DNA from 2 places in the Caballeronia sp. LZ024 genome. Region 1 is predicted to be linked to the other one. Evidence: riboswitches for the same ligand, from Rfam matches in the RefSeq annotation. Region 1 holds a riboswitch; the other holds the start of a gene.
The links. Region 1 has a riboswitch for cobalamin ahead of QCE48_RS25390 (CbtB-domain containing protein). Riboswitches for the same ligand answer to the same signal wherever they lie in the genome.

Region 1 (14,417 bases):
ATGCAGGCGCTCGCCGCCGAGGGCGTGCAGGTCGGCGTGATCCACGGCATCACTGCGGGCATCGCGGCACCGGCCGCCATCGGCATTCCGCTCACGCATCGCGATCATGCGATGGGCGTCGTGTTCGTGACGGGGCATGGCGCAAGCAAGGATGCCGGCAGCGGCGACGGCAGCCGGGAACCCGACTGGGCCGCGCTCGCCGCGACAAAAATGACGCTCGTCATCTATATGGGCATGCGGCGGCTTGCTGACATCGTCGCGGCGCTGATCGCGGCCGGCCTCGATCCGCAGACGCCCGCCGCCGCCATCGAAGCCGCCACGCGTCCCGAACAGCGTCATCTGCTTGCGCCGCTCGAAAAGCTGCCCGATGCCGTCAAGGCGGCCGCGCTCGGCGCGCCCGCCATCGTCGTGATCGGATCGGTGGCGGGACTCGGCATCGCAAGCGCGCTCGATGCATCGGCAGGCACGTCATGACGACGCTTTCCATCGTGCTCGGCATCGGCTGCCGGCGCGGCGTGAGCGTCGAGGAGATCGAAGCCGCCGTGCAGCGTGCACTCGATGCGCTCGATGCGCCCGGCGCGCATGCACTCGCCAACGTGCGCGCGGTGGCGAGCATCGAAGGCAAGTCCGACGGGGCCGCGCTGCTCGCGTTCTGCGAGCGCCATCGCCTGACGCTGCAGCTTTTCACGGCGCAACAGATCGAAGGCGTCGACACGCACGCACGGGCGTCCGCGCAGGTCCGCAAGCATCTGGGCGTCGGCGGTGTCTGCGAACCGTGCGCGCTGCTCGCGTCGCACGAGGGACGCATCGTCGTGCCGAAGACGATCGTCGACGATGTGACCGTCGCCATCGCCGCCGATCACTCAATTCATCATTCGAAGAGCCACGCATGAAAACCGATACCGAATCGCACCTGCGCATGACGCAGCGTCGCAAGGAAGGCCACGAGAAGAAGCAGGCCGCCGCCGATCACGAGAAGGGCCTGCTGATCGTCAACACCGGCAACGGCAAGGGCAAGACGACGGCCGCGTTCGGCATGGCCGTGCGCGTGCTCGGCCACGGGATGAAGCTCGGCGTCGTGCAGTTCATCAAGGGCGCGCTGCATACGTCCGAGCGCGATTTCCTCGGCGCGATCGCGAACTGCGACTTCGTCACGATGGGCGACGGCTACACCTGGAACACGCAGAACCGCGAGGCCGACATCGCCACCGCGAGGAAGGGCTGGGACGCCGCGTGCGACATGATCAAGAGCGGCGAGTACCAGATGGTCGTCCTCGACGAGCTCAACACGGTGCTTAAGTACGAATACCTGCCGCTCGATGAAGTGCTTGGCGTGCTGAACGCGCGGCCCGCGACGCTGCATGTGGTCGTCACCGGCCGTCATGCGCCCGATGCGCTGATCGAAGCCGCCGATCTCGTCACCGAGATGCGGCTCGTCAAGCATCCGTATCGCGAGCAGGGCGTGAAGGCGCAACGCGGCGTCGAGTACTGAAGGCGATCGATCCGATGCACACCTGCCCCGCCCTTTTCATCAGCGCGCCTGCCTCGCATCAGGGCAAGACCACGGTTACCGCCGCGCTCGCGCGCCATCACACGCGGCAAGGGCTGCGCGTGCGCGTGTTCAAGACCGGTCCCGACTTCCTCGACCCGATGATCCTCGAACGCGCGTCGGGGTCGCCCGTCTACTCGCTGCATCTCTGGATGGTGGGAACCGGCGCGTGCCGCGCGCTGCTGGCCGATGCCGCGCGCGAGGCCGACCTGATCCTGATCGAAGGCGTGATGGGTCTCTTCGACGGCACGCCGAGCAGCGCCGATCTCGCCATCGCGTTCGGCGTGCCGGTGCTCGCCGTGATCGGCGCGCACGGCATGGCGCAGACCTTCGGCGCGGTCGCATTCGGGCTCGCGCGTTATCGTCCCGAGTTGCCGTTTCATGGCGTGCTCGCGAACAAGGTGGCGTCCGCGCGGCATGCGCAGATGGTCGGCGAAGCGTTGCCCGAAGGCTTGCGCTATTGCGGGCATCTGTCGAATGCCGCCGACATCGCGCTGCCCGACCGTCATCTCGGTCTCACGCAGGCGGCGGAAATCGCCGATCTGGACGCGCGTCTCGATCGCGCGGCCGACGCCATCGCGAAGACCGCGCTCGGCGAGTTGCCGCCCGCGGTCACATTCGAGGACCAGGCGCACGACGCGCCGCCGCGTCTTCTCGACGGCATGCGCATCGCCATCGCGCGCGATGCCGCGTTCTCGTTCATCTATCCCGCGAACCTCGACCTGCTTCACGCGATGGGCGCGCGCGTCGAAACGTTCTCGCCGCTCGCCGACGAACCCGTGCCGGACGATGCCGACGCGCTTTATCTTCCCGGCGGCTATCCCGAACTGCACGCGGCGACGCTCGTGCACAATGCGCGCTCGGCGGCCTCGATCAGGAAGCACACGCAGCGCGGACGAACGGTCGTAGCGGAATGCGGCGGCATGCTTTATCTGCTCGATGCGCTGAAGACGATCGACGGTGCGCAGCACACAATGCTTGGCCTCATCCCCGGCGAAGCCGCGATGCAGCCGCGCCTTACACGGCTCGCGATGCAGCGCATCGAAACGTCGCACGGCACGCTGACCGGCCACACGTTTCACTATTCGAGCGTCGCCACACCGATGCAGCCGCTTTTGACCGCGACGCACGCGACCACCGGCGCGGCGGGCGAAGCGCTGTACCGGCGCGGAGCGGTCATCGCGACGTACATGCACGCTTACTGGCCGTCGAATCCGGCTGCCGCTGCCGCGCTCTTTCGCGGCGAACCGCTATGACAATGACCCCTGCAACGATCGTCGAAAAAGAACCGCCGCTCGAACTCGCCTTTACGATCGAGCGCGCGAAATCGCAGCAGCCGATCGGCTCGCCGTGCACGAACGTGTGCCGCCTCGATCAGGCGACGGGCCTCTGCGAAGGATGCTTCAGGAATCGCGCGGAGATCAAGGCGTGGAAGACGATGGACGACGCGGCGAAACTCGCGCTCTTCGATACGCTCGTCGAGCGGCATGAAAAAAGGCGGCTCGACGAGCCGCCTTTCGATTCGATCGACCCGCCGATCGAGCATTAAGCGTGTGCCACGCGCCGCGCCGGCGCGCGTTCCAGCTCGCGCGCGGCGAGCACGCCGAAGACCAGTCCGAGCGTCGACCAGAGCAGCGCCTGAATGCCGAGCGCCGCGATGCGGAAGTTCCACAGCAGCGAGGCGGAGAAGTCCGCCGGCACTTCGTCGATGGTAGGCAGCACGAACTGCACGACCGCGATCAACACGACATACACGGCACTCGCGATCAAGGTCGCGTTCCATCCGCCATGCTGCGCGCGCATGCGCTTTTGCAGCCATACGGCGAGCACCGCCGCAGCAATCGACATCGCGACCATGCCGAAGAAAAGCGCCGTGCGCGCGCCGATCGTCTCCGGATCGCCGACTGCGGGCGGATTCGGCGGGTATTTGATGAACGGCACCACCGCGACGCTCACGAAGCCGAAGAGCGCGAGCAGCGCCGACGTGCCGCGTGCGCGCAACGCGCCGAGGCGTCCATACGCGAATGCAAAGACGAGCGAGAACAGCCCGCCGAGCGCCGTGCCGAACACCGCGACGCCCGTGAGCAACCCGAGTCCCGCCTGCGTGCCGCGGCTCACGAGTTCCTCTTCATCGCCGTGGTTGTGCGAAGCGCCCGCCGCCTGATCATGCGAATGTTCCGCATGCTCGTGCTGCGCTTCGAACGCGATGGCGCGCGTGACCGGCGGCTCGCCGAACATCTTCGCAAACCCGAAGCCGATGAGGCCCGCGATCAATCCCGCGATCATGCCGCGTATCAACAGAGTGCGAATCATCGTGCGTCCTCAGTGACAGGGAAAGCCGAGCAGATGGCGCCCGTCGTGGACGAATTCGTGGATATAGGTGCCCGAGAAGATGGAAATCGCGCCCTGCTCCGCGCCGACGAAGTAAATCGCGATCAGCAGAATGAGGCCGATGAAGATGGCCCACGGAAGCACTTCGCGCACCGGAATGGGTATCGGTGCATCGTTTGCGGGCGAAACGGCGGCGCCGCCATGAGCGGAAGCTGCGAGAGGATTCATGTCGTTCTCCAGGGAATGCGCGTCCCAACAGATGAAGCGGAAGGAAAGAATGCAGCGGGGGTCTGACTCGCGCGCGCGCCGCATCGGCACACACGCTCACAGTGGCGCGACCGTGCCGGGTTTTCACCGACTTCCTCGCACTGCAAGCTTGCCATTCTAGGAGGATCGACGGCAAAGTAAAGCGTCTACGGAGGATTCAAACATGAACACCGAGTTGATCCTGCTCTGCCACGCCGCCACGCACGCGATGAAGGCGGGCATCTTTCCCTCGCACGACGACGCGATCAATCCGGCCGATTGCATCGATCTCGCCAACCGGCTGCGGATGAACGGACGGCGCGTCGTCACGGCGCCAGCGCGGCCGGCGCGCGAAACGGCGGCGGCGCTCTCGGCGGATGCGTCGGTCGACCTGTCGTTCGCCGATCTCGACTATGGCCGATGGCACGGCCGTTCGATTCGGGACGTGCACGACGAAAACCCGCAAGGGCTCGCGGCGTGGCTGTCCGATCCTTCGAGCGCGCCGCATGGCGGGGAAAGCATCGAGCAGCTCGCGGCACGCGTAATAAGCGGGCTCGAGCTTTATGCGCGCGGCGAGCCGCATGTCATCGTCACGCATGCGATCGTGGTCAAGATCGTGCTCGCGCGCGTGCTGGACGCGCCGATCGCGTCGGTCTATGCAATGGACCTGGAGCCGCTCGCGCCGGTCACCATCGTCGGCGGCGAGGCGCACTGGCGCCTGCGCGTACCAGCCTGCTGAACGCGATTTAGTCAGGCAAACCGCGCATTTGTTACGCGCTTATGAAAAAGCTACGCCTTGGCGCCGCGTGCCATGCGTTGCAGCGTCGACGAATCGATCGCGCCCGCGCAGATGCGCACCGCCTCCGACAGCGTGCGCGGCCGCCCCGAGCCGAACTGTGCCTCCAGCATCGCGACGGCGCGCAGGCGCTCGTCGTTGCCGAGCTTTTCGCCGGTCGCCAGCTCCAGCACGGAGATGAAATAGGCCGCGGGCGGGGTCGCGCGGTCGAGGCTCGCCGTGGCGGCGTCCCATGAAGCGGCGGGCGACGGCGCCCATTTGTCGTGTCGACTGTTCATTGTCCAATCCGGTTCAAAGCAACTGGGTTCCGTTGTGAGCAAGGAGCATTCCAGGCGGCGAACGACGCAACGACCGCGAGCGCGCTCAGTGTTCCGACAACACATCGCGCGCGACGCGGCATGCAGCAAGGTCCCACGCTGCGCAACCGACTGTCTTGAGCAACAGCGGCCTCGCGCCGCGGGTGCCATCGTCGCGAAGCACCTTGGCGAGCGGCTGCACGACGTCCCAGTCGATGCCGGCCTGGATCAGATCGCCTGCTTCGTGGCGCGCGCCGGCGGGATCGTCGACGTAGACGGCGCTTCCGAGCACCGTCGACGCCGCGATCTCCGCCGCATCGGACGTGAACGCGCCGACGCCGATCACAAGCCGCCCCCGCCGTGCCGCCAGCGTGTAGACCGGCGTCTTGCTGGTGGTCGTCGTGATGACGACGTCGACGGAATCGGGAATATCGCCGGCGAGCGGCGTCAGGTACGCGGACAGCGCGCCATGCGCCGCGCAAAACGCCTCGGCGCGCGCAGGCTGCGAGCCCGCGATCAGGATGCGCGCCGCCGGAAAGAGGCTCGCCAGCGCCTCGATGTGGTGGATCGCCTGCTTGCCGGTGCCGATCACCAGCACCTCGCCGGGCGCGGGGCCGAAGAGGCTGCGAATGCCGAGCATCGTCACGGCGGCCGTGCGGCGGCCGGTCACCGTGGGTCCGTCGAGCATGAATTGCGGCACGCCCGTCGATGCGTCGTAGGCCGTGACCTGGCCGTGGATCGTCGGCAGGCCGAGCGCGCGATTGCGCGGGCACACGTTCACGAGCTTGTGCATCGCGAGGTCGCGCGCGCTCGCGGGCATCGAGAGCATCACCGCGCCCTCGGCGAGCGGCACCACCATGCGCTCGGGGCTCGCGATGCGGCCGTCGGCGTACTCGATCATCGTGGCTTCGAGCGTCGTGACGAGGCGGTCGTAGGGCAGGAGCCGGGCGGTCTGGGCTTCGTCGAAGACGGGGATGGCGGCGGCTTTCGTGTCGGTCATCGTGAGGTCGCCTTGGGCTGGACAGGATACGGTCCATTCTACCGACCGGCGCGCATCGGAAACGATGGGATGCGACGCCCGCCGCGTCGAAGTACGATGCTGCTTAGTCGCGCCAAGCGCGCTGAACCTTGCATCGACCCCAATACGGCGCGCGTCACACGCCTGACACCGTCGACCGGGACAATCGGCCGTCCCGCCGGATCGCAAGCCGGATCGCGCCGTGCGCCAGCACATCAACGGAGCCCATCATGATTTCGCAAGACAGGCAGCGCCGCTTCGAAGCGGACCTGATCGACAGCTACGACGAAGAACTCGAGATGGAACTGGATGATCGCCTGCTCGACGGCGAAAGCGCGTTCACCGAGGAAGCCCGCGCGCTGCGCAAGCTCTATTTTCGTGAGCTGTTCCGGCTGCAGGGCGAGCTTGTCAAGTTGCAGGACTGGGTGGTGAATACGGGGCACCGGCTCGTCGTGATCTTCGAAGGGCGCGATGCCGCCGGCAAGGGCGGCGCAATCAAGCGCATCACGCAGCGGCTCAATCCGCGCGTGTGCCGCGTGGCCGCACTGCCCGCGCCGAACAATCGCGAACGCACGCAATGGTATTTCCAGCGATACGTGTCGCAACTTCCGGCGGGCGGCGAGATCGTGCTGTTCGACCGCAGCTGGTACAACCGCGCGGGTGTCGAGCGCGTGATGAATTTCTGCAGCGACGAAGAGTATGAGGAATTCTTCCGTTCGGTGCCCGAGTTCGAGAAGATGCTGGTACGAAGCGGCATCCAGATCATCAAATACTGGTTCTCGATTACCGATGACGAGCAGGAAGTGCGCTTTCAGGCGCGTATCGAAGATCCGCTGAAGCAGTGGAAGCTGAGTCCGATGGATCTGGAGAGCCGTCGGCGCTGGGAGGCATATACGGTCGCGAAGGAGATTATGCTGCAGCGCTCGCACATTCCGGAAGCGCCGTGGTGGGTCGTGCAGGCAGTGGACAAGAAGCGCGCGCGGCTCAATTGCATCAGCCACTTGTTGAGCCAGGTGCCGTATCACGAGATCGAGCATCCCGGGATCGAACTGCCTGCACGCGTGTACAACGACGATTATCTGCGGCAGCCGGTGCCCGAAAGCATGATCGTGCCGGAAGTGTATTGATGCGTTGCGCCGCCGTGCGGCCTTAGCAGTGGCAGTGATGGCAGACCGCGCGGGATTCGCCGCGGCTCGCGCGCGGCCTGAAGACCGCTTTGAACACGTATTGCGATCCCTTTGCCACGACGACCAGCGTGACCTGCGCGAGGTTGAAGTCGAGGGTCACCATCAGGCGCATCAGCACGAGCAGCGGCAGGACGACGGCCGGTTGATACAGTTGTCTTTCGATCAAGGCTCTCATTGCAAGCTCCCATTCCATGATTTGAATTCTACGGAGCGAGCACTTCCGGATAAAGGTTCCCGGGGTGAAGACATATGTTCGCAATCGCGAACAATATGGGCACCGGCGCCTGGGACGGCGTGTTCGACATCGCGTGCCCCAGGCGCCAGCGATTCACCGCTGTGCCAGCGACGGCTCCACGACCGGCACGGGCATCGAATCGCCCCATCCACCGCCAAGCGCGCGAATGAGATTTACCGTCGCGACGGCCTGCGTCCGCGCAAGCTGCACGGCAACCCGCTGCGACTGCAACACCGTCCGATCCGCGTCGATGACATCGAGATAGTTCACCGCGCCCTCCTTGTATTGCGTGCGCGACAACTGCGCCGCCCGCGACGACGACTTCACCGCGTCCGCCTGCGTGCCCGTCTGCTCTTCGAGGATGCGCAAGTCCGAGAGGTTGTCCTCGACTTCCTGGAACGCGACCAGCACCTGCTGCCGGTAATTCGCCACGTCCTCTTCATACACGGCGCGCGCGTTCGCGAGGTTGCCCTTGCGACGCCCGCCGTCGAAGATCGGCATCGACAGCGCCGTGCCGACGAGCGGTCCCAAAAGGAACGTACGGCTCGACCACTGGAACAGGTCGCCGAGCGTCGCGGACTCGAAGCCACCCGCGCCCGTCAATGTCAGCGACGGAAAGAACGCGGCCTTCGCCACGCCGATGCGCGAATTCGCCGCCGCCATCGCGCGCTCGGCGGCTGCGATATCCGGCCGGCGCTCAAGCAACGACGAAGGCAGCCCCGGCGGCACGCGAATCTCGACAGGCTGCAAAGGATTCGCCGCCATCGAGAACTGCGCGGGCGCCTTGCCGAGCAGCACCGCAAGACCATGCTCGGACGCGGCGCGCAACCGCTGGATCGTCATCGTGTCGGAACGCGCCGTCGCGAGTTCGGACTTCGCGCGCGCCACGTCGAGTTCGCTGATATCGCCTTCGGTGAAGCGGCGCTGGACCAGCTTCAGCGCTTCTTCACGCAGGCTCACCGTGCGCGTGAACACGTCCATCTCGGCATCGAGCTCGCGCAGGTTGAAGTAGTTCTGCGCGACGTCCGCCTGCAACGCCAGTTGCACCGAGCGGAACAGCGCCTCGCTCTGCTGCGTGTCGGCCCTCGCGGCATCGACGGTCGATGCCACGCGTCCGAACAGATCGACTTCATACGACGCGCTCGCCTGCGCGCGCCACAACGTCTGCGCGGGCACGTTCACGCTTTGCGGCTGCAACTGGGACGCCGGCGAAAGCTTCTCGCGCGTCGGGCCGAAGCCCGCGTCGATGGTCGGAAAGAGCCCGGCGCGCGCCGTCTGGTTGATCGCCCGCGCTTCCTTCACGCGCGCGGCCGCGGCCTTCAGGTTCTGGTTCGCGTCGGCGGCCTGGTGTTCGAGGTCGTTGAGCGTCGCGTCGCCGAAGATCGTCCACCATTCGCCGCGCATCACCTCTTCCGACGGCTCCGCTGTCTTCCACGTGCCGGCCTCGGCGGGCGAAATCTTGTCAGCAGACGCGGTCGATTCGACCGGCGTTTCCTTGAACGCGGACGGCGCGTTCACATCGGGCTTCTCGTAGGTCGGCGCGAGCGAGCAGCCCGCGACCACGAGCAGCGTCGCCAGCAGCCCCGACAACCCCAGCCATCGTTTGGATAACGACTTGTTCATCATGTCCCTCACTGCGCCTCATACGAGGCATTAATTCCGCGCATCTGCGGATGCGTGCCGTGCTTGTCGGTGATGTGTTCGGTGCGTGCGAGCTTGCGCAGCAGCACGTAGAACACGGGTGTGAGCATCAGCCCGAAAAGTGTGACGCCGAGCATGCCGAAGAACACCGCGATCCCCATCGCATGACGCATCTCCGAACCGGCGCCCGTCGAGAGCACGAGCGGCACCACGCCCATGATGAAAGCAATCGACGTCATCAAAATCGGGCGCAGCCGCAGCCGGCTCGCTTCGATCGCGGCCTGCACGATCGAGCGTCCCTGCATTTCCAGTTCGCGTGCGAATTCGACGATCAGGATCGCGTTCTTCGCCGACAGGCCCACCAGCACCATCAAGCCGATCTGCGTGAAGATGTTGTTGTCGCCATCGGTGAGCCACACGCCGAGCAGCGCCGACAAGATGCTCATCGGCACGATCATGATGATCGCGAACGGCAGCGTGAGACTCTCGTACATCGCGGCGAGCACCAGGAACACGAGCAGCACGCTGATCGGGAAGATCCAGAGCGCCGCGTTGCCCGCGAGGATCTGCTGATACGTGAGATCGGTCCATTCGAACTTGATCCCGCGCGGCAGCGTTTCGGCCGCGATGCGTTCGGCGGCCGCCTGTGCCTGACCCGACGAGTAACCGGGCGCCGGACCGCCGTTGATGTCCGCGGACGTATAACCGTTGTAGCGCACGACCATCTCGGGACCGTAAGTCGGCGAGACCTTCACGAGCGACGAGAGCGGCACCATTTCGCCATTGGCATTGCGCGTCTTGAGCAAGCCGATGTCATCGGCACTCGCACGGAACGGCGCATCCGCCTGCACCCGCACCTGATACACGCGGCCGAAGCGGTTGAAGTCGTTCACATACAGCGAGCCGAGGTACACCTGCATCGTGTTGAAGACATCGGTCACGGAAACACCGAGTTGCTTCGCCTTCACGCGATCCAGATCGACGTTCAGTTGCGGCACGTTGATCTGGTAGCTGGAGAACGTCGGTCCGAGTTCGGGCGTCTGCGATGCGCGCTTGATGAAGGCCTGCGTTGCGTCGTTGAGCGCTTCATAGCCGAGCGCGCCGCGGTCTTCGAGCTGCATCTTGAAGCCGCCGAGCGTACCGAGTCCGAGCACCGGCGGCGGCGGGAACACGGCGATGAACGAGCCCTTGATCGCGGCGTACTTCTGGTTGAGCGCGCCTGCAATCGCGCCGGCCGACAGTTCCTTCGTCTTGCGGTCATGGAACGGCTTGAGCGTGACGAACACGATGCCCGCGCTCGACGAATTCGTGAAACCGTTCACCGACAGCCCCGGAAATTCCACCGCGCTTTCCACGCCCGGCTGCTTGCGCGCGATGTCCGTCATCTGGCGCACGACCTGCTCGGTGCGATCGAGCGAGGCGCCGTTCGGCAACTGCGCGAAGCTGATCAGATACTCCTTGTCCTGCGCGGGCACGAAGCCGCCGGGCACGACCTTGCCCATCAGCACCGCGCCGCCGAGCAGCACGGCGTAGATCGCCATCATGATCGCCTTGCGGCTGATCACCTTCGATACGCCCTTGCCATAAGCTTCCGAACCGCGATGAAACACCTTATTGAAGCGCTTGAAGAAGCCGCCGAAGACGCGATCCATGCCGCGCGTGAGCCAGTCCTTCGGCTCGTCGTGGCCCTTCAGAAGCATCGCGGCGAGCGCGGGCGAAAGCGTCAGCGAGTTGAACGCGGAGATCACCGTCGAGATCGCGATGGTCATCGCGAACTGCTTGTAGAACTGGCCCGTCAGACCCGACATGAACGCGAGCGGCACAAACACGGCCACCAGCGTGAGCGCGATCGCGATGATCGGCCCGCTCACTTCGCGCATCGCCTGATAGGTCGCTTCCCGCGCGGAGAGCCCGGACTCGATGTTGCGCTCCACGTTCTCCACGACCACGATCGCGTCGTCCACCACGATACCGATCGCGAGCACCATCCCGAAGAGCGAGAGCGCGTTGATCGAGAAGCCGAATGCGAGCAACAGCGAGAACGTCCCGATGATCGACACCGGCACCGCCAGCAGCGGAATGATCGACGCGCGCCACGTTTGCAGGAACACGATCACGACCAGCACGACGAGCGCAATCGCTTCGAGCAGCGTATGAATCACGGCTTCGATACTGGAGCGCACGAACTGCGTCGGGTCATAGACGATCTGGTATTCGACGCCCGAAGGCATGTCCGCCTTCAGCTCCTTCATCGTCTCGCGGACCTGATCGGAGATCTGCAGCGAGTTCGCGCCCGGCTGCTGGTTGATCGCGATCGCGACCGCCGACTTGTTGTCGAGCAACGAACGCAGCCCGTATTCCGATGCGGCGAGTTCCACGCGCGCCACGTCGTGAAGACGCGTGACCGCGCCGTCAGGCGACGTCTTCAGCACGATGTCCTTGAACTCGGCCTCGTTTTGCAAACGGCCTTGCGCGTTCACGTTCAACTGCACGGGCACGTTCGGCAGCGTCGGCGACGAACCGATCACGCCGGCCGCAACCTGCACGTTCTGCTCGCGGATCGCGTTGACGACATCGCTCGCGGTCATGCCGCGCTGCGCGACCTTCTGCGGATCGAGCCAGATGCGCATCGAATAGTCGCCGGAGCCCCACAGTTGCACCTGCCCCACGCCCCCGATCCGTTCGAGCCGGTCCTTCACGTTGATCAGCGCATAGTTGCGCAGATACGTCATGTCGTAGCGGCCGTTGGGCGAATTCAGGTGGACCACCATCGTGAGCGTCGGCGACGACTTGATCGTCGTCACGCCGAGGAGCTGCACATCCTGCGGAAGGCGCGGCATGGCCTGCGACACGCGGTTCTGCACGAGCTGCTGCGCCTTGTCCGGATCGGTGCCGAGCTTGAACGTGACGGTGATGTTGAGATTGCCGTCGCTGTTCGCCTGTGACTGCATGTACAACATGTTCTCGACGCCGTTGATCTGCTCTTCGAGCGGCGAGGCCACCGTTTCGGCGATCACCTTCGGGTTCGCGCCCGGATACTGCGCGTGCACCACCACCGACGGCGGCACCACTTCCGGGTACTCGGAAATCGGCAGCTTGAACATCGCGATGACGCCCGCGAGCAGCACGATCACCGATAGCACGCCCGCAAAAATCGGGCGGTCGATGAAGAATTTGGATATGTTCATGATCGTTCTTCTGAGCTTGGAGCGCCGCTTACGACGCTGATTTCGGTGCGGGCGCGTTGTTCGCCATCGCGACGCCGTTCGCCTTCACGACATCGTTCGGACGCACACGCTGCAGGCCGTTCACGACGATGCGCTCGCCGGGTTCGAGTCCCTTCGCGATCACGCGCAGTCCGTCCTGCTGCGTGCCGAGCGTGACTTCGCGGTACTGCACGCGGTTGTCCTTGTCGACGACCATCACGTACTTCTTGTCCTGGTCGGTCCCTATCGCCGCATCGTCGACGAGCACGGCCGGGTGCGGCGTGCCGCCGCCCACCTTGATGCGCGCGTAGAGACCGGGCAGGAGCGAGCCGTCGGCGTTGTCGAAGCGCGCGCGCACGCGGATCGTTCCGGAACTCGTATCGATGCGGTTATCCACCGACGCGACCGCGCCTTCGCGCGAATAACCTTCTTCGTTCGCGAGGCCGAGCGACACCGGCACCGTCGCCTTCGAGTCGCGGCTCAGATAGCGCAGATAGGTTTGTTCGTCGACGTCGAACGAGGCGTAGATCGGCGAGACCGACACGAGCGTCGTCAGGAGCGGCGCGTTCGCACCGGTCGAGACGATGTTGCCCACCGTCATCTCCGCGCGCGACACGCGGCCCGACACGGGCGCAACGATATTCGTGTAGGTCAGGTTGATCTTCGCGGCTTCGAGCGCGGCCTGCGCGGACTTCACGCCCGCGACAGCCTCGCGCGCGGCGTTCTGCTTCTCGTCGTAGTCGCGTTTGGCGATCGCGTTATCGGACAGCAGGCGCTCGGCGCGTGCCGCATCCGTCGTCGTGTAGCCATTGCGCGCCTGCGCGGCCGCGAGCTGCGCCGCTGCGCGATCGACCTCGGCCACATACGGACGCGGATCGATCGTGAAGAGCGGATCGCCCTTCTTCACGAGCGCGCCGTCCTTGAAATGCACCGCGACGATCGTCCCCGGCACGAGCGGGCGGATGTCCACCTTGTCGACGGCTTCGAGCCGGCCCGAGTAGCTCTGCCAGTCGGTGATGGTCTTCGAGACGACGGTGGCGACGTCTACTTCGGTCGCCGTCGCGCTGTGGGCCGCGGCTTGCGCGCTGTTCACGGGCGCGTCGCCATGACCGCGCCAAGCCGTATAGCTACCGATGCCCGCGACCACGAGCGTGGCGCCTAGCGCCGCATAAATGCGTTTGCGAGTGAAGAACATGTCGAAAGCTCCAATAAAGTCGTTGAGTTTTTTTTGTCCCGCGTGCGGCGCCGGTCAAACCGGCTTCGCCAGCGAGAGACGTTTTCTGAAGAAGGCGACGACGTCGGCCAGTGCGGCCGGATGCGTCGCGAGACCCTTGTGCGAGGCGCGGCAATGGCGCGTGACCTCGGTCGGGATGCCTGCGGCGATCAATTCGCCCGCGTACTTTTCGGCTTCGATGTGCAGCAGGTCGTGCTCGGCACTCGCGATCAGCGCCGGTGGCAGACCCGCGAGACGGCGCGATTCGAGCGGCGCCGCATACGGGTGCAGCCGTTGCGAAGCGTTCGGCAGATACGCGCGATAGCAGCGCGCGCATTCACTCATTCCGAGATCGGTGCCCGTCACCTTCCGTTCGTCGGCGAGACGCGTGAGGCTCGGATCGAGAAGCGGCGCAAGCAAGGCCTGCGCCGAAATCGTGATATCGCCGCGATCACGGGCAATGGCCGAGAGACAGGTCGCTAGATTGCCGCCCGCGTCGTGTCCGGCCACACCAATCCGGTGCGGATCCGCGCGCTGTGCGCGTGCATTCGCGACCGCCCACTGTGCAGCGCGATAGCCGTCTTCGGGCGCGGCGGGAAACGGAAACGCGGGCGCCAGCGAATAACCGACCGACACGACCCACGCAGGGGTGTCGCGTGCGATGGTCGCGGCGGCGATCTCGGCGTCGTCGAGCGTGCC
Region 2 (14,417 bases), on a different contig from region 1:
CGGCGCGCCAGTCGTCGAGATCGACGCCATCGAGCGATACCGAACCTGCCAGCGCCTTCGACAGACCGGCCAGCGCGCCGATGAGCGTCGTCTTGCCCGCGCCGTTCGGCCCCGCGATGCACCAGATTTCGCCGGGCGCGAAGGTCTGCGTGAGCGATTCGACGAGCGTGCGGCTCGCGGCCTGCAACATGAGGCCGGTGACGCGAAGGCTCGCGTTCATCGCGGCCTCCGCAGCAGCATCCAGAGAAAGACGGGCACGCCGATCAGCGCCGTGATCACGCCGACGGGCAACTGCGCCGGCGCGATGGCCGTGCGCGCGATCAGGTCCGCGCCCATCACCGCGACGCCGCCGCCGAGCGCGGCGGCGGGCATCAGCATGCGCTGGTCGTTGCCGAACGCAAGCCGCAGCACGTGCGGCACGACGAGCCCGACGAAGCCGATCGTGCCCGCCGTCGTCACGGCCGCTGCCGCCGCGAGCGACGCCACGAGATAGATGAAGAGGCGCAGGCGCACGACGGGCACGCCGAGCGCCTGCGCGGCGGCATCGCCGCGCAGCAGCACGTTGAGCTGCGGCGCGACGGGCACGACGACGACGAACGCGACGGCCAGCGCGACGAGCGCGGTCCACGGTGTCGCGACGCCGTTCAGGTCGCCGGTCAGCCAGAAGACCATGCCGCGCAGGCGGCTCTCCGGCGCGAGCGCGAGCATCAGCGTGATGAGCGCGCCCCAGCCCGCGGCGATCACCGCGCCCGTCAGCAGCAGACGCGGCGAGGCGTCCTGCGGCTCGCCGCGCCACAACTCGCGGCGCGCCAGGCCGAGCACGAGCAGGATCGACAGCAAGGCGCCTGCGAACGCGGCCACGTCGACGCTCCACCACGGCATCGACACCAGCATCGCGCCGAGCGCGAAGGTTGCCGCGCCGCCGGACACGCCGAGCACGTAGGGCTCCGCAAGCGGATTACGCAGAAGCACTTGCAGCAGCGCGCCGGCCATCGCCAGCAGCGCACCCGAGGCAAAGCCGGCGAGCGCGCGCGGCAGGCGCAGGCTCAGCACGATCTCGTCGATCACATCGGACGACGATGCGCGCGCATGCAACAACGCGTCGATCACCCGCAGCGGCGGCAGCGCAAAGCTGCCGAGCGCGAGCGACGCCACGAACACGACGAGCGCCGCCACCGCGAGCGCGCTCCAGATCGCGGCGGCGCGGCCCGCGTTCATGCCGCGCGCGGGCGGGCTCCCGGTGCTCACGTCAGCGCGCACCGTTCGCATCAGAGCTGCCGCCAGCCGATCGTGAGATACGCGCCGCGACGCGGCGTGTTGTACGAGTAAGCGAGTTCATAGTCCTTGTCGAACAGGTTGTCGATGCGCGCGTCCACGTACCACGACTTCGTGATGTCATAACGCGCCGACAGGTTCACGAGGCCGTAGCCCGCGAGCGTCGACTCGTAGTCGCTGCGCGCGCCGCTCACGATCCATTCGCCGCCCACGCGCCAGTGGCCGATCAAGCGATGCGCCGTGAACGCCGCGAAACGGCGCGCGCGGCGCGTGAGTTCCTCGTGATTCGTCTCGTCGACGGGATTTTGCAGCGTGAAGCTCGCGCGCACGTCGGTGGCGCCGACCTGCCCCGCCCACGATCCCTCGATGCCCTGCACCTTCGCGCGCCCCACGTTCTGCGCGATATAGAAGCCGCTGCCATCGGCGACATAATCGATCAGGTTCGAATAGCGCGTCTGGAACGCGGTGAGACGCAGCACGCCAAGCGCCGACGACGCGTACTGCAACGCCGCTTCCACCGAATGACTGCGCTCGGGCTGGATCGACGGATTGCCAGAGAACGGATAGTACAGATCGTCGAAGCTCGGGGCGCGAAACGATGCGGCGTAGCTTGCGCTCGCCTTCCAGTGCGCGTCGAAGTTGTAGCCATAGCCGAGATAGTAGCTGTTCGCGCCGCCGAAATCGGAGTACTGGTCGCGCCGCAGGTTCGCCTGGAACTGGCTCGCGCCGATGCGCCCCACATAACCCGCGAACACCGAGTTCACATGACGGTCGGGCGCGTCGAGCTGATCGGAATCGAGCGTCTGGTCCGTGTGCTCGTAGCCGAAGAGCAGCTTGTGACCGGCCGCGAGCCGCACGTCGTTCTGCCACAGGTACTGCCGGTTCTCCGAGTTGAAGCGGTTCGTATAGACGCCGTTCTGTTCGATGTTCGCGCGGTCCTGACCCTGCGCGATCGTGAAGTGCGTCGTCCAGCGGTCGGTCAGCCGGCCGTTCGCAAAAACGGACGCCGAGCGCACGCGGTCGTGCGATTCGTTGAGATCGGACGGGCGGCCGTAGGCGTCGTCAAAACTGTTGATGCCGTTCGACTGCAAGAATCGTACGCCGCCGTCCCACTTATCCGTGAACGCATGGCGCAGCGTCGCGGCGACGCTTTCGTTCAGATAGCCGTTCGCGTTCGGGTTCGCGCCCGGTGCGAGCGCCGGATCGATCGACGAGAAGCTGTCGGTCTTTTCGCGTGAGACGGTGAAGTCGAAGGTCGTGCGGCCATCGCGGTCGAGCGCGCCGTTCACGCCGAATTGCTGGCGCTGCGTGTGATAGCTGCCGTACTCCGCTTCGACGTTCACGCGCGGCGGATGAGCGCCGCCCTCTTTCGTGAAGACCTGCACGACGCCGCCGATCGCGCCCGATCCGTACAGCGCGGACACGTTGCCGTTCACCACTTCGATGTGGTCGATTTCGTCGAGCATCAGTTGCGAGAGCTGTGCGGCGCCGAGTCCCGCCGACTCGACGCGCACGCCGTCGATCAAGACGAGCGACTGCGACGACGCGGCGCCGCGCACGTAAAGGCCCGAGGTCGCGCCCGGCCCGCCGTTGCGCGTGATCTGCACGCCGGGGGCGAGGGCCAGCAGACCGAGCGCATCGGAGGCGTTGGTATCGGCGATGTCCTGCGCGTCGAAGAGCGAGGTCTGCGCGATCGTGTCGGCGAGCGGCTCGCTTGCGCGCGTCGCGGTCACGACGACGGGCGCGAGCGTCGTCGTCCCTGCATGGCCGTCGGCCGGATCGATGGATTGCGCGGACGAAGCGAACGGCATGCCACAGGCGACGAGCAGCACCGGACGCGCCGCGCGGGCGAAGATTGAAGACATGTGTGAAGCGTTTCCTGTCGATGACGAGCGCGGCCCGCTCCCCGCGGGCTTCATGCGCGTATCGGCACGGCGCGCGGAACAAGGCAAAGCGCGACGCACCCGACTCCTGGCCGGTATCCGGGCTGGCGACAGCATCGTCCCGCCTTCCCGCGCGTTGGCGCAGTGGCATTTAACGTTTGCCTCGGCCGCCTGTTTCAAGTGACGAAAAATGCGGGCAAAAACACGGGCAAAACGTATCGGGGACGACTTGCAACTTGCGTTGCGGTCGCTTACCGTTGCGGGGGCAGCACAGGTTGGCTCGTCCTTGCCGGACTTCGCTCCCTGTTTCCCGTTTGACTGCGTCCGCTTCGAAGGCGAACGCGAGCACCAAAAGTGCGGCAAGTTTAGGAGCCACGCCCGCGAGCGTCAAGAAAGCGGCGCGGATGCAAGAGGTCGGCGCGCGCTGCGATTGACGCGACGCAACGACCCGCTCTATCCACACACGTATTGCGCTGAAGAAATGCGTTTTTGCGCATGAAGGCGTGCTGTTACGTCTCGAAACGAGACATTTATCGGAAGCTCGGTTGAACCGCGCTAAAATGCGAGGTCTTTAGAGGACGCAGCACATGCTCAACGAACTCGAATCACTTTCACAGAACATCGGCCGGCTGATCAAGATCAGCGAGCGCCATCATCAGGCCCACCGCGCACTCGAAGAACAACTCGACCAGGTGCGTGCCGACTTCGCCGCCGTGCAGGTCGAACTCGCGCAGGTGCGCGAAGAGCGCGACACGCTGCAGGCGGAACGCGACGGACTCTCGGCGAAGATCGACGACGCGCAGGTGCGCCTGAACGCCATCCTCGAAAAACTGCCGCGCGCGAAAGCCGCGCCCGAGCCCGACAATCAAATGGATCTCCTTGGCCCCGATGCGTCGGCCGATTCTTCGTCTGATGCGCCCGAACACGCGCACGCCGGCGAGATGAACGGTGAACACAGCCACGGAGAAAAAGCATGAGCACCAAACAGATCGAAGTCTCCATTCTCGGCCAGCAATACCGTCTCGCGTGCTCGGCCGAAACCGAAGACGCACTGCGCGAAGCCGTGGCCCGCGTCGATGCAGAGATGAACAAGGTGCGCAATGCAAGCAGCGTGCGCGGCACGGACCGCATCGCGGTGATGGCGGCGCTCTCGCTGGCGTCGGAATTGCTTAAGCTGCAGAACAGCGTGCGTCATGGCGAGGCCTTCCCCGCCGAAGAAATCCGCCACACGGTGCACCGGATGAACGAGCAACTGGGCGCCGTCATCGCGCAATATGAAGCGCAGTGAGCACGGTCTCGCGACGAGCATGCTCATCACATGGCCGCCAGCGTGACAAGCGTTCTTAAATCGCGAAAGCTTAAAGTCGTTGCTGCATCCGACTGGCGATTGGTGTAGAGTTAGTACTCCCTGCCTGGTTCGCCAAGGTCATATATTCCTTGAACCAATGCCATTGTGCACGGTTGCGGAAATTTGTAGCACGGGCGCGCGCGTCACTCTGTCTGATGTACCCGAAGTGCTGCTTACTGCGACCAATCTTGAACCCCGGTTCAGGATGCCGGCCTAGCGGCTGAGGCGGGGACCTTATCTGAAACGGCATCGGTTTTTCCGATGCCGTTTTTCTTTGGCTGCCCGGTTGGCAGGCTGCTCAACACGCTCTCACATTCACATCGATCATGCGTTACTGGCTGATGAAGTCCGAACCGGACGAAGCGAGCATCGATCATCTCGCGCACGCGCCGAAGAAAACCCTGCCGTGGACCGGCGTGCGCAACTATCAGGCGCGCAACTTCATGCGCGACGCGATGCAGGTCGGCGACCGCGTGCTCTTCTATCATTCGAGCTGCCCGCAGCCCGGCATCGCGGGTCTCGCGGAGGTCGTCTCGACGGCGTATCCCGATCCCACGCAGTTCGATCCGAAGAGTTCCTACTACGATCCGAAGTCGACGCAGGAAACGCCGCGGTGGCTTCTCGTCGATGTGCGCTTCGTGAAGAAGACGCCGCTCGTCGCGCTCGCGACGCTGCGCGAACACAAGGAACTCGCCGACATGCAAGTGCTCGCGAGAGGCAATCGTCTCTCCATCACGCCCGTGACCGAAGCGCAATGGCGCTTCATCACCGAGCATCTCGTCTAAACGCGCGCAGGAACTTCGCGCGCTCGCGAGCCGCCTAAGTGACGTCGCAAATCAAGCGATTCCACACTCCCGGAGTTCCACGATGATCAAAAACAAAACCGCGTTCGCGCTCGCGGCCGCCGCCATTTCGAGCGCGGCGCTCACGATGTCGGCGACGGTCGCCGCGCAAACCGTGCTCACGCAGCCACAGCCTTCGGGCGTGCTGTCGCTGTCGGCGCAGGCGAGCACCGAAGTGCCGCAGGACACCGTCAACATCACGCTCTTCTACGAACAGGAAGCGCAGGACGCATCGTCGCTCACGACCACGCTCAACCAGCGCGCCGACGCTGCGTTGCGCACCGCAAAGGGCGTCGAGGGCGTGACGGCGCGTAGCGGCTCGTTCACCGTGTTCCCGTCGACCGATCGCGACGGCCGCATTTCCGCCTGGCGCGGCCGCACCGAAGTCGTACTGGAATCGCATGATTTCGCGGCGGCATCGAAGCTCGCGGGCAAGATGAGTTCGTCGATGCAGGTCGGCAATGTCGCGTTCTCGCTGTCGCCGCAGGCCCAGCGCGCGGCCGCGCAAAAGCTCTCGACGCAGGCGATCGACTCGTTTCGCCAGCAGGCGCAGGCCTCGGCGCAGGCGTTCGGCTACAGCGGCTATTCGATCCGCGAAGTCAGCGTGAATCACGACGGCTCGTCGCCGCGTCCCGTGATGATGATGCAGGCGCGCGCGATGAGCGCCGATGCGAAGATGGCCGCGCCCATGGCCTTCGAGGCGGGCACCTCGACCGTGACGGTCAACGTGTCGGGGTCGGTGCAGATGGCGCGCTAACGGAACGGCGCCTCGCGATGGCGAGGCGTCGTTCATGCGTCAGGCCGCGTTCGCGGGCTTCGACGGCAATCGCCCGTCGCGCCGGTAGGCCCAGATCATCATCGCGATCCCCACGACGATCATCGGCAGCGAAAGCCACTGGCCCATCGAGAAGCCGAGCGCGAGAAGGCCGAGATAATCGTCGGGCTCGCGCGCGAACTCCACCGTGAAGCGCGCCAGTCCATAGCCGATCAGAAAGAGCGCGGAGCCCGCGCCCACGGGCCGCGGTTTGCGCGAGAACGTCCAGATCACGATGAAGAGCACGAGTCCTTCCAGCGCGATCTCGTACAACTGCGACGGATGGCGCGGCAACATGTGATAGCGCTCGAAGATCTCCGTCAGATGCCAGCGCAGGTCCGCTTGCGGGTGCTTGGCGAGCCAGATCGCATCGTCGTTCGATGCGCCCGGGAAGAGCATCGCCCACGGCGCGTTCGGATCGGTCACGCGGCCCCACAGTTCGCCGTTGATGAAGTTGCCGAGACGCCCCGCCGCGAGCCCGAGCGGCACCATCGGCGCGACGAAATCGGTGACCTGCAGCCACGTGCGCTTGCGCTGGTACGCGAAGAGGACCATCGCGAGCGTCACGCCGAGAAAGCCGCCGTGAAACGACATGCCGCCTTCCCACACCTTGAAGATATCGAGCGGATGCGCCGCATACCAGCTCGCCTTGTAGAAGATCACGTAGCCGAGCCGGCCGCCGAGGATCGTGCCGAGCACGCCGTAGAACAGCATGTCGTCGATGTCGCGCACGGTCCAGCCTTGCGCCGCGACATGCGGCAGCCGCAGCCGCAGCCGGCCGACGACCACCGCCGTCACGAACGCAACCAGATACATGAGGCCGTACCAGCGCACGGCGAGCGGGCCGAGATGAATCGCGACGGGATCGAAATTGGGGTGTATGAGCATCGTAAGTTGTAGTAGCGGTTCGAGATGCGCGAACTCTCAAGCGAGCGATAAAGCGTGAGCCATGAGCGCGAACTATGAAGCAGGCACCGCCGCGCCGTGGGCGCGCACGATGTCGATGAAACCGGCGAGCACAGGACTGACCTCCGCCGCGCGCCACACGAGACCGGTCTCGACGAGCGCGCCGTTGCCCGCGCCGGATTCAGCAAGCGGACGATACACCACGCCCGTGCGCCGCAGATTACGCAGCGACTGCGGCACGAGCGCGACGCCCATGCCGGCGGACACGAGGCTCACGATGGTCTGCATCTGGATCGCCTCCTGTCCGATGCGCGGCGTGAGTCCACACGTGCCGTAGCAACCCATAATGATGTCATAGAAACCGGGCGCGAGCCGTCTCGGAAAGACGACGAGCGGCGTGGACGCCAGTTCCTGCAGGCTCACGGGCGTGTCCGCCCATTCGTGCGCGCCCTGCCCGAGTTGCTCGGCGAGTTCCGCCGGCAGCGCGACGACGAGCGGCTCGCGCGCGATCGGCAAGTACGAGAGCGCCGCCACGTGACGCGGCGGCAGCGGCGGAATCACGAGGCCCGCATCGATGCGGCCCGCGATCAGTTCCTCGATCTGCACGTCGCTGGTGGCCTCGGTGAGCTGCAGCCGAACGCGCGAAAAACGCGCGCCGAAATCGCGCAAGAGCGACGGCAGCAGGCCGTAGTCCGCCGTCGAGACGAACGCGAGCGACAGCACGCCCGCTTCGCCGCGCGCGAGCGATTGCGCGAGCGGCCTGAGCGCCTCGGCCGCCGAAAGCAGGCGCCGGACTTCCGGCAGCAGGTCGTGGCCGACCGGCGTAAGCTCGACGGATCGCTTCGTGCGCGCGAAGAGCGCGACGCCGAGCGCCTCCTCAAGCGCGCGGATCGCCTGCGACAGCGGCGGCTGCGTCATCGCGAGGCGCGCCGCCGCGCGGCCGAAATGCATTTCTTCCGCGACGGTCACGAAGTAGCGCAGCAGCCGCAATTCGACGGGGGGATTGCGCGGGTCCATTAATATCTCGTGCGACCTAATAAGCCCTGAATAATATATTGGACAGACACTTGCCGACGCTGCATTCTTCCGGCACTAGACGAAAAAATCCTCAAGGAGCCCCCAAATGGCCTTCAATCGCCGCTCGAAAAACATCACCCAGGGCGTGGCGCGCTCGCCCAATCGCTCGATGTACTACGCCCTTGGCTACAAGGAAGACGACTTCGACAAGCCGATGATCGGCATCGCCAACGGCCACTCGACCATCACGCCGTGCAACGCCGGCCTGCAGCGTCTCGCCGACGCCGCCGTCGAATCGATCCGGAAATCGGACGCGAACCCGCAGATCTTCGGCACGCCCACCATCTCCGACGGCATGTCGATGGGCACCGAAGGCATGAAGTATTCGCTCGTGTCGCGCGAAGTGATCGCCGACTGTATCGAGACCTGCGTGCAGGGCCAGTGGATGGACGGCGTCGTCGTGATCGGCGGCTGCGACAAGAACATGCCGGGCGGCATGATCGGCCTCGCGCGCATGAACGTGCCGGGCATCTACGTGTATGGCGGCACGATCCGTCCGGGCAACTGGAAGGGTAAGGACCTGACCATCGTGTCGTCGTTCGAGGCGGTCGGCGAATTCACGGCCGGGCGCATGTCGGAAGAAGACTTCAAGGGCGTCGAGAAAAACGCGTGCCCGTCCACCGGTTCGTGCGGCGGCATGTACACCGCCAACACGATGAGCTCGTCGTTCGAGGCGCTCGGCATGTCGCTGATGTATTCGTCGACGATGGCGAACCCGGATCAGGAAAAGGTCGACTCCGCCGCCGAATCGGCGCGCGTGCTGGTCGAAGCGGTCAAGAAGGACCTGAAGCCGCGCGACATCATCACGAAGAAGTCGATCGAGAACGCGGTCGCGCTCATCATGGCGACGGGCGGCTCGACCAACGCCGTGCTGCACTATCTGGCGATCGCGCACGCGGCCGAGGTGGAGTGGACCATCGACGACTTCGAGCGCATGAGGAAGAAAGTGCCGGTGATCTGCGACCTGAAACCGTCGGGCCAGTTCGTCGCCACCGACCTGCACAAGGCAGGCGGCATTCCGCAAGTGCTGCGCATCCTCCTTGATGCAGGTCTCCTGCACGGCGACTGCATCACGATCACGGGCCGCACGATCGCGGAAGAACTAAAGGACGTGCCGGGCAAGCCGCGCGCCGACCAGAAGGTGATCTATCCGATCGACCAGGCGCTCTACGACGAAGGCCACCTTGCGATCCTGAAGGGCAATCTCGCGCCGGACGGCGCCGTCGCCAAGATCACCGGGCTGAAGAATCCGGTGATCACGGGCCCGGCGCGCGTCTTCGAAGACGAGCAAAGCGCGATGGAAGCCATTCTCGGCGACAAGATCAAGGCCGGCGACATCGTCGTGATGCGCTATCTCGGGCCGAAAGGCGGCCCCGGCATGCCGGAGATGCTCGCGCCGACATCGGCGATCATCGGCAAGGGACTGGGCGAATCGGTCGGCCTCATCACCGACGGGCGCTTTTCCGGTGGCACGTGGGGCATGGTAGTCGGCCACGTCGCGCCGGAAGCCTTTGCAGGCGGTACGATCGGACTAGTGCAGGAAGGCGATTCGGTCACCATCGACGCCCACAAGCTCTTACTGGAACTGAACGTCGATGCCGCGGAAATCGAGCGCCGTCGCGCCGCGTGGAAGCAGCCGGCGCCGCGTTACACGCGCGGCGTGCTTTCGAAGTACGCAGCGCTCGCGCTGCCCGCGAACAAGGGCGCCGTGACGGGCTGACGTCCGTCGCTGAGATCTGAACGCCGACGAACGAAGGGGCGCACGATGCGAATCGTGCGCCCCTTCTCATTGGGCCGCGTATTGGGCGGCGTATTGGGCCGCGTCTTTTATAATGCCGCGAAAAGAGGTCGGGCGAAGCATCGACGGAGACCACCATGATTTCGATCGGACGATACGCCGCAGCGCTCGCGATGCTCTGCGCGTTCGGCGCGGCGCGAGCGCAAGGCGAAAATTCGATGCTGTCGCTCGCGCAAAGCCGCAACTGCATGAGCTGCCACTCGGTGACGCGCATGTCGATGGGCCCCGCGTTCGACAAGGTCGCAGAGAAGTACGCCGGCGTGGAAGGCGCGCACGCGGCGCTCGCACGCAAGATCGTGGAAGGCGGCGCGGGCGTCTGGGGCCCGGTGCCGATGCCCGCGAATACGCAAGTGACCGCCGCTCAGGCAAGCGCCCTCGCCGACTGGATTCTGTCGCTCCGATAGCGCGCCGCTCAGGCGCCCCGGCGCCGCTGCAGTTCTTCGTCCACCGCCTCGCGCACCCAGTCCGTCATCTCCGCTTCCAGCGCGAGCGCGACCTCGCGCGTGATCTGATGCACGAGCCAGGTCGAATGCTCGCGCAGCGCGTCACGGCAACGCGACTCGATCAACTCGCGGCCATCGCCCGTCAGGAAGTTTGTGAAGCGCCCGTGCAGGCGCTCGGCGATGAATTCCGCGTCGTAATCCGTGGCGTGCGCGGGCGTGCCGGGTCCCGGCGTGCGCGCGTATTGCGCCTTGCCCGGCATCACGACTTCGGTGAGAACGGGAATCGAGGTATCGAACTCTTCTGGCGTTTTGGACACGTTCTGCTCCCTCTCTCTAAAGGTGTGCGGCCGATCTTATCGCGACCCGTCCCGCGACTTATGTTCGGTCAACCGCCTTGCTTGTGCATGTTGAGCGCGTAGCCGCGATCGCGGTAGAAGCGAAAGCGCTGGCGGCCGGCCGCGAGTTCGTCTTCGTCGTCGCCGATGACTTCGATCAGCCGCTCGAACCGCGCGAACTGCGCCGGCACGCTCTGCCCCAGATTGATGAGGATGCGATGGTGCGGCGCGTCATCGAGGTTGGCCGCGAGCACGACCGGCGTTTCCTCCGCGAGCGGGCTGCCGGCCATGCAATGCGGCACGAAGTCGAGCGGCGAGAAGGTCCAGAGTTGCTCGTCGAAGGCGGCGAGCCGCGCGGGATCGGCGAGCACGATGATCGGCTCGCCGCTCAGATACGCCTTGCGCACGAGACGGCACGCGTAAGCTACCGAATCGCCGACGTTCGTATGAAAGTCGATGCGCGTCATGCGTGCGCCCCGCTCAACCACACTGCGCGTGAAAAGCCGGCCGTCATTGGCCCGCGCGGTCGATCAGAAACTGTGCAAGGAGCGGCACCGGACGGCCCGTCGCGCCCTTCGCGGCGCCGCTCTTCCATGCGGTGCCCGCGATGTCGAGGTGCGCCCACGGATAGTTCTGCGCGAAGCGCGACAGGAAGCACGCCGCCGTCACGCTGCCCGCTGGACGGCCGCCGATATTCGCGAGATCGGCGAAATTCGACTTCAGCTGGTCCTGATATTCGTCATCGAGCGGCAGGCGCCACGCCGGGTCGACCGCTTCGCGCGACGCGTCGAGCAGTTCGCCCGCGAGCGCGTCGTCCTTCGAGAACAGGCCCGAGTTGTGATGGCCGAGCGCGATGATGCACGCGCCCGTGAGCGTCGCGATATCGACGACCGCCGCCGGCTTGAAGCGCTCCGCGTAGGTCAACGCGTCGCACAGGATGAGGCGGCCTTCGGCGTCGGTGTTGAGCACTTCGATGGTCGTGCCGTTCATCGCGGTGATGATGTCGCCCGGCTTGAGCGCGTTGCCGGCGGGCATGTTCTCGCAGGTCGGCACGATGCCGACGACGTTCAGCTTGAGCCCCATCTCCGCGACCGCGCGCAGCGTGCCGAACACCGAGGCCGCGCCGCACATGTCGTACTTCATCTCGTCCATGGCTTCGCCGGGCTTGATCGAGATGCCGCCCGAGTCGAACGTGATGCCCTTGCCGACCAGCACGACGGGCGCGCCCGCGTTCTTGCCCGCGCCTGCGCCCTGATATTGCATGACGATGAACGCCGGCGGCTCGACCGAGCCCTTCGCGACCGCGAGGAACGAGCCCATGCCGAGCGCCTCGATCTGCTTCTGGCCGAGCACTTCGACCTTCAGCTTCCAGTCGCGGCCGAGCTTCTTCGCGGTCTGGCCGAGATAGGTCGGTGTGCAGACATTGGGCGGCAGATTGCCGAGATCGCGCGTGAGGTCCATGCCGTTCGCGAGCGCAGCGCCATGCTTCGCGGCGAGCTTCGCCGCCTTTTCTTCGGCCGGGTCGATGCTGAACACGATCTTCTTGAGCGCGCGCGCACCGTTCTCCGGCTTGCTCTTCATCTGCGTGAACTTGTAGGTCAGCTCGCGCAGCGCGAGGATCGCGGCGCGCACGGCCCAGTCGCCGGTGCGCTCCAGCACGGGCAGTTGCGCGAGCGTAAATGTGACCTGCGCGATCTTCGTGCCGAGAATCGCGCGCCATGCCGCGCGTGCGGCTTCGGCATAAGCCTTCTGACTGAAGGCATCCTGCTTGCCGAGTCCGACGAGCAGGATGCGCGATGCGCCGATGCCCGTGATCTCGTGCAAAAAGAGCGTCGTGCCCGCCTTGCCATTCATGTCGCCGGCCTTCACGACACGCGTGATGAGCCCCTTGGTCGCCAGGTCGAGCTCGAGTGCGGCGCCCGTCAGCGTCTGCGCTTCGAACACGCCGACCACCATGACGTCGGCCTTCCCGTTGAGGAAACCATTTGCCGCGCCTTTGCTCCAATCACAGGCTTTTATGCTAAAGTCCATCGCGCTTATCCTCGGATAAAATCTGGGCTGAAGGATGAAAGCCGCAATTATCCGCTATTTTTTCCGCAGCGGTCACAGGCGGGAGTCTCCGGGAACGTTCACATTGCCCGGGCGTCTGTCAAAGCATGCGCTTGCAAAAGCATCGCCGCCGGCCATCGCGCGGTTATCTATGCGGTTATCTGTTACCAATCAATGATCTTCGAACGCTCCCTCCAGCGCGAACTCGCGTATACGGCCGGTGCCGTATTCATGGTGCTGCTCACGATCATGCTGACGACGATGATGATCCGCATCGTCGGCTTCGCCGCGTCGGGAGAAATCGATCCGCGCGATGTCGTCGTGCTGATCGGTCTCACCGTGATCGGCTATCTCGCGGTCATGCTGATCGTCACGCTGTTCGTCTCGATCCTCTTCGTGCTCACGCGCTGGTATCGCGATTCGGAAATGGTCGTGTGGCTCGCCTCGGGCGTGAGCCAGACACAGCTCATCAAGCCGGTCGCCGTCTTCTCCACGCCGATCATCATCCTGATCGTGTTCTTCGCGTTCGTCGGCTGGCCGTGGTCGAACCAGCAGAGCAAACTCATCAAGCAGCGCTTTCAGCAGCGCGATGAAGTGTCGCTGCTCGCGCCCGGCCAGTTCCGCGAGTCGCCCGGAAGCCATCGCGTGTTCTTCATCGAGAAGATGTCGCCGGACCAGGGGCATGTCGAGAACGTGTTCGTCACGAGCACCGAGGGCGGCAAGGTCAACGTGATCGTCTCGAAGACGGGCCACACCGAGACGCACGAGGACGGCGACCGCTTCATCGTGCTCGAAAACGGCCGCCGCTACGACGGCGAACCCGGGCAGCCGAACTTTCGCATCATGGAGTTCGAGCGTTATGGTGTGAAGATACAGAGCCGCCAGGTCGTCAACACGCCGACCACCACCGGCATCTCCACGCCCGACCTGCTCGCCAATCCGACCAACAACAATCTCGCCGAATTCGCATGGCGCGCGGGCCTGCCGCTCATCGCGATCAATCTGATGCTGCTCGCCATTCCGCTCTCGTACCAAAACCCGCGCCGAAGCCGCACGATCAATCTCGTGATGGCGGTGCTCATCTACCTGACGTACTCGAACCTGCTGAACGTGGTGCAGTCGTGGATCGAGCAGGGCAAGATGTCGTTTGGCGTCGGTATTGTCGGCCTGCATGTTCTCGTGGCGCTGCTCGTCGGCTTCATCTTCTGGCTGCGCATTCGCAACCGGCCGCTCTTCAGGCTGGCGTTCTTGCGCCGTTCGAAGGAGGCCTGACGCCATGCGCATCTACGAACGGTATTTCGCGCGCCAGATCTACTTCGCGTTCATCTTCATCCTGTTCGCGTTCTCGGGCCTGTTCTTTTTCTTCGACCTGATCAACGAACTCAACACGGTCGGGCACGGCAACTACAAGTTCGGGCTCGCCGTGCTGCGCGTCGGCCTGCAGACGCCGTCGCGCTTCTACGAGATCATTCCGGTCGCGGCGCTCATCAGCGCGATCTACGTGTTCGCGCAGATGGCCGCGGCCTCCGAGTTCACGATCTTCCGCGTGTCCGGCCTCTCGACGGGACAGGCGCTGCGATCGCTCCTGAAGATCGGCGTTCCGCTCGTGTTCGTGACGTACATCATCGGCGAAGTAGTCGGGCCTTA

Region 2: linked by a shared signal. The riboswitch ahead of QCE48_RS03250 (TonB-dependent receptor domain-containing protein) and the one ahead of QCE48_RS25390 (CbtB-domain containing protein) in region 1 are both predicted to bind cobalamin.

The regions. Positions count from the first base shown of each region.
Region 1 is NZ_JARUXL010000004.1:700,870-715,286, forward strand. It holds gene cobA (uroporphyrinogen-III C-methyltransferase) at 1-474, shown strand, start outside; gene QCE48_RS25365 (cobalamin biosynthesis protein) at 471-893, shown strand; gene cobO (cob(I)yrinic acid a,c-diamide adenosyltransferase) at 890-1,492, shown strand; gene QCE48_RS25375 (cobyrinate a,c-diamide synthase) at 1,507-2,805, shown strand; gene QCE48_RS25380 (DUF1289 domain-containing protein) at 2,808-3,098, shown strand; gene QCE48_RS25385 (CbtA family protein) at 3,095-3,862, opposite strand; gene QCE48_RS25390 (CbtB-domain containing protein) at 3,872-4,108, opposite strand; cobalamin riboswitch at 4,144-4,268, opposite strand; gene QCE48_RS25395 (histidine phosphatase family protein) at 4,311-4,865, shown strand; gene QCE48_RS25400 (hypothetical protein) at 4,916-5,200, opposite strand; gene lhpI (bifunctional Delta(1)-pyrroline-2-carboxylate/Delta(1)-piperideine-2-carboxylate reductase) at 5,286-6,218, opposite strand; gene ppk2 (polyphosphate kinase 2) at 6,467-7,363, shown strand; gene QCE48_RS25415 (hypothetical protein) at 7,386-7,598, opposite strand; gene QCE48_RS25420 (efflux transporter outer membrane subunit) at 7,752-9,284, opposite strand; gene QCE48_RS25425 (efflux RND transporter permease subunit) at 9,290-12,487, opposite strand; gene QCE48_RS25430 (efflux RND transporter periplasmic adaptor subunit) at 12,516-13,700, opposite strand; gene QCE48_RS25435 (alpha/beta hydrolase) at 13,755-14,417, opposite strand, start outside.
Region 2 is NZ_JARUXL010000001.1:656,522-670,938, reverse strand. It holds gene QCE48_RS03260 (ABC transporter ATP-binding protein) at 1-220, opposite strand, end outside; gene QCE48_RS03255 (FecCD family ABC transporter permease) at 217-1,269, opposite strand; gene QCE48_RS03250 (TonB-dependent receptor domain-containing protein) at 1,269-3,140, opposite strand; cobalamin riboswitch at 3,231-3,526, opposite strand; gene QCE48_RS03245 (ATPase) at 3,746-4,135, shown strand; gene QCE48_RS03240 (cell division protein ZapA) at 4,132-4,446, shown strand; RNA gene ssrS (6S RNA) at 4,561-4,742, shown strand; gene QCE48_RS03230 (EVE domain-containing protein) at 4,833-5,291, shown strand; gene QCE48_RS03225 (SIMPL domain-containing protein) at 5,374-6,105, shown strand; gene lgt (prolipoprotein diacylglyceryl transferase) at 6,145-7,050, opposite strand; gene QCE48_RS03215 (LysR family transcriptional regulator) at 7,123-8,085, opposite strand; gene ilvD (dihydroxy-acid dehydratase) at 8,192-9,865, shown strand; gene QCE48_RS03205 (c-type cytochrome) at 10,021-10,347, shown strand; gene QCE48_RS03200 (DUF2486 family protein) at 10,356-10,703, opposite strand; gene QCE48_RS03195 (DNA polymerase III subunit chi) at 10,772-11,188, opposite strand; gene QCE48_RS03190 (leucyl aminopeptidase) at 11,232-12,752, opposite strand; gene lptF (LPS export ABC transporter permease LptF) at 12,945-14,042, shown strand; gene lptG (LPS export ABC transporter permease LptG) at 14,047-14,417, shown strand, end outside.